Regions from separate parts of the Xenorhabdus griffiniae genome, predicted to be linked through region 1. Evidence: riboswitches for the same ligand, from Rfam matches in the RefSeq annotation. Region 1 holds a riboswitch; the other holds the start of a gene.
The links. Region 1 has a riboswitch for thiamine pyrophosphate ahead of thiD (bifunctional hydroxymethylpyrimidine kinase/phosphomethylpyrimidine kinase). Riboswitches for the same ligand answer to the same signal wherever they lie in the genome.

Region 1 (2,201 bases):
GGTATTATGCCCGGTTGATTGTTATTATCAGCACTAAATAATACATAACCGTTATTTTGTGTAACTATACCAATCATCTTGAAGTTAGATTGGTATATACTCTTTTTTGGACAATATGGTTTCATTTTAAACTGAAGCAATGCCGGCAAAAATGCACTTGATGAAATCAATGATCGTATAGACGAATAGTAAAAATCATCCTACAAATATTATAATTGAATAATATTTAATAAATGATAAACAAAAAGTAAGCTGGTTATATGTATACCAATCGTTTTTCAAGATGCGTCTTATTATCTCCTCGCTACGTAGGGAGATATAAACAATCACATAGCTTTGCAAGCTGCAACTTGAAATTCATTGGGTATAAAACAACTATATTGTATGTTCAAAAATAATAAGTGAAATTAGCTATACGCATTAAACTTCAAGTTGCAATTTATAACACGCTATGAAACGTGATTTCTCCTCGCGTAGCGGGGGAGAAATCACACGCATCTTGAAGTTAGACTGGTATATAATTTTTATCGTTATCTAAAATGAATTTTGCATAACGATAATTCTCTGGTCTACACCATAATAGATATGGAAAACAGTATTATGTATTAGTCTTATTAAAGCTATTTCTTAGGGTGAACTTTTCTTTTTGTGTTAATTCATGATGTTATGTGAATTAAAAATTATTCAGTGATTTCAAATTGGAATAGATATTAAGAACTTTAAATATGTGCGTTGGCTCCAGCGCCTGAAAAAAATGGCTTGCGATTATATAAAGAGTGTGTGATAAAACACATGGGTAAACGAAGTACGGTTCTGTTAATAAATAACAGCAACTAATACTGGTTTGTTTATTTTTATGCCAATAGGCTAATAAAGTGATTCAAAGGAAATTTTTGAAATGGCAAAAATCACTGGTACTGTGAAGTGGTTCAACGAGTCTAAAGGTTTTGGTTTTATTACTCCAGCTGATGGTAGCAAAGATGTATTTGTACATTTTTCTGCAATTATGAAAGATGGATTTAAAACATTATCTGAAGGCCAACAAGTTGAGTTTGAAATTCAGGATGGCCCTAAAGGTCCTGCTGCTGCAAACGTCACAACTTTATAGTAACAAATTTAATTTGGCGGGTATCTAATTACTGGCTAAATCTATTTATCGTTAGTTTGGTTTTAGTATCTGACGATAACCTATTGCAAATATCACTCTATTAGAGTACTAATAGGGTGATTTTTATTTTGACTCGGGGCGTTCTTTATTGAACTGAGAAGTACCCGTATTACCTGATCTGGATAATACCAGCGTAGGGAAGTCATGGTATCTCTTATTCCGATACCGCTTTTCTTTAGCTGGTGGTAGGAATCACTATAATGAGAATTAACTCACTGACTATCGCAGGAACCGATCCTAGCGGTGGTGCCGGCATTCAGGCCGATTTAAAAACCTTTTCCGCGCTTGGGGCTTACGGTACGACAGTTGTTACTGCGTTGGTTGCACAAAATACACTGGGCGTACAATCTGTGTATGATCTTGATCCCCTTTTTGTTGCTGCTCAGTTAGAATCAGTGCTTTCAGATGTCAGGATAGACAGCGCCAAAATTGGGATGTTATCGAATGCAGCTAATATCGCTGTGATAGCGGAGTCGCTGCATCGTTATGCTATTCCCTGCATTGTATTGGATACAGTTATGGTGGCGAAAAGCGGTGATCCCTTGCTATCACCGGAGGCCATTACCGCAATGGTAGAGCAATTGCTGCCACTTGTTTCTCTGATCACCCCTAATTTGCCGGAAGCGGCAGCCATATTGAACTGTGATCTTGCTGATACGGAAGATGAAATGTTACAGCAGGGCAGAGCATTACGTTCAATGGGATGTCAGGCGGTTTTATTGAAAGGCGGACATTTGAATAATGAGGAAAGCCCGGATTGGCTTTTTACCCCGCAAGGGGAGTGGCGTTTTACTGCACCCAGAATAAATACACGGCATACTCATGGAACGGGGTGTACTTTATCCGCAGCACTTGCTGCATTGCGTCCACGCCATTCAGACTGGCAAAGTACGTTGCCGGTTGCTAAAACATATTTACAAAATGCGCTGATACAGGCGGATAGTTTACAAGTTGGTCATGGCATTGGGCCAGTTCACCATTTTCATCAATGGTGGTGAATTTTGGGGTAAATAATGGGGATGCAGAGATCCCC
Region 2 (2,201 bases), 1.3 Mb from region 1:
TGTAGTCCATATGGTGTAAAACGATATTCAACGCCTATCCATTGGGAAATATTAGCCAGCCAGCCGGTCTGACCATAAACAGTAAGAATGCCAAATAGAGCAACCAAAACAGGAAGAATCAATGTCATGGCGCATAAGCGCAGAAAGAGTGTCTTTCCGGGAAAACGGCGCCGATAAAGTGCCCGAGCCAGAAAAATAGCGGGGATTACCGATAAGACGGCAGAGAGAAATGCCTGCCAGAAGGTGAATCTAATGACATGCCAGAGATAACTGTCATGCAAGAATTCCTGCCAATGGCTTTCAGGTGCATTGAACCACAGCGTCCCGAATGCTGACAGGGCAACTATAATTAACAGGCCAGAGGCAATAACCCCCGGCAATAACCAACCCGCGATTAACGGCTGACTGCGCTTTGCCATGTACGTATCCATTTTGTACGGTGTTTTGCCACATCATCTGCGTTGAATAGCAGGGATTTCTCAGGAACAGGAAGTTGTTTGAAAACGTCGGGTAAAGGGATATCAATGACAGGATACATCCATTGGGTTGTTGGAATGACTTGCTGAAATGCCGGAGAGAGCATGAAATTCATAAACTTCTGTGCCAGTTCTGGTTGTTTGCTTGAGGCCAACTGAGCAGCCACTTCAATTTGCAAGTAGTGTCCTTCCTTGAAGATAGCGGCGGCGTAGTTATCTTTTTTCTCTGACATAATGTGATAGCCAGGTGATGTGGTATAGCTCAGCACCATATCACCTTCACCTTTCAGAAACAGGCCATAGGCTTCACTCCAGCCTTTAGTGACGGTGAGTGTCTTTTGGGCCACTTTTTGCCACTCCTGAGCGGCGTTGTCGCCATAGAGTTCCTGTATCCAGAGCAGTAACCCTAAACCTGGTGTGCTGGTACGTGGATCTTGGTAAATAATCTTCCAATTCTGGTGGCTATTGATTAATTCGTCCATACTTTTGGGGGGATGAGGCAGGGTATTTTTGTTGTAAATAAAGGCAAAATAACCGTAATCGTAAGGAATAAACGTCGTGTTGTGCCATGCAATGGGTAATTTCAGTTTTGAGGTATCGACGTGACTTGGTGTGAATAATCCGGTTTGCTGAGCGGCTTGAATCAGGTTGTTATCTAACCCCAATACAATATCTGCGGGTGTTTTTTTGCCTTCCATTCTCAAACGGTTCAGCAAGGAGACGCCATCTTCCAACGCAACCAGTTTCAGTTCACAGTCACATTCTGCCTCAAAGGCTTTTTTGATAGCAGGTCCTGGTCCCCATTCAGAGGCAAATGAATCATAAGTATAAACTGTCAGGGTAGGTTTTGCCTGGCCTGACTGAGCAAAAACACTGGCAGAAACAGACAGTAGGCTGATAGCCATAAAGCGGGAAAATAATTTAGTAAACACTTTGCTCTCCTGTAGTTGCATATATCAATAGTTAAAAATATTGATAGTTGTATACCAATTGCCTTTCAAGATGCGTCTTTGATTTGCAAGCTACAACTTGAAGTTGGATTGGTATATATATCAGTTACTTAATATTTGTTATTAGCAGACAGCAAAGGATCTGAGAAGGTGCTAAATGAAAATGACATCTATTATATCAATGAGTAGCGTCTCAAATCCCTACGACGGTACTAACCGGTTCAGGTTCGACGGGTTTGTTCTCAGCAGCACTGTTTTGCGACAGCCGCACCCCGTTGAGATAGCGGTATTGTAGAGACTTCGGCTACGTCTGCAAAGTCTCATCATAGAGGTTTACCGCTTGAGATGAGTGTGAAACAATTAGCTATCTTTTTAAATTTGTTATATCGAGAGGTAGTCTGGTGATCGATGATGATGGCTACCGCCCGAATGTAGGAATTGTAATTTGTAATCGCCAAGGGCAGGTTCTGTGGGCCCGCCGTTATGGGCAGCATTCCTGGCAGTTTCCTCAAGGGGGTATCAATCCAGGGGAATCACCAGAGCAAGCGATGTATCGCGAGTTGTTCGAAGAAGTTGGTTTAAGTCGCAAAGATGTACGGGTTCTTGCCTCAACCCGGAGTTGGTTGCGTTACAAATTACCCAAGCGTTTGGTGCGTTGGGATACAAAGCCTGTTTGTATTGGGCAAAAGCAACGTTGGTTTTTATTGCAGTTATTGTGTAATGAAGCGGATATTAATGTGCAGCGCAGTAAGACTCCGGAGTTTGATGGTTGGCG

Region 2: it holds a riboswitch for thiamine pyrophosphate, as region 1 does, so the genes downstream of both, thiB (thiamine ABC transporter substrate binding subunit) here and thiD (bifunctional hydroxymethylpyrimidine kinase/phosphomethylpyrimidine kinase) in region 1, are expected to answer to the same signal.

The regions. Positions count from the first base shown of each region.
Region 1 covers NZ_CP147737.1:2,892,429-2,894,629, reverse strand. Annotated here, with positions in the region: gene cspE (transcription antiterminator/RNA stability regulator CspE) at 899-1,108, shown strand; TPP riboswitch at 1,233-1,325, shown strand; gene thiD (bifunctional hydroxymethylpyrimidine kinase/phosphomethylpyrimidine kinase) at 1,366-2,166, shown strand.
Region 2 covers NZ_CP147737.1:4,146,503-4,148,703, reverse strand. Annotated here, with positions in the region: gene thiP (thiamine/thiamine pyrophosphate ABC transporter permease ThiP) at 1-419, opposite strand, end outside; gene thiB (thiamine ABC transporter substrate binding subunit) at 395-1,381, opposite strand; TPP riboswitch at 1,607-1,711, opposite strand; gene rppH (RNA pyrophosphohydrolase) at 1,828-2,201, shown strand, end outside.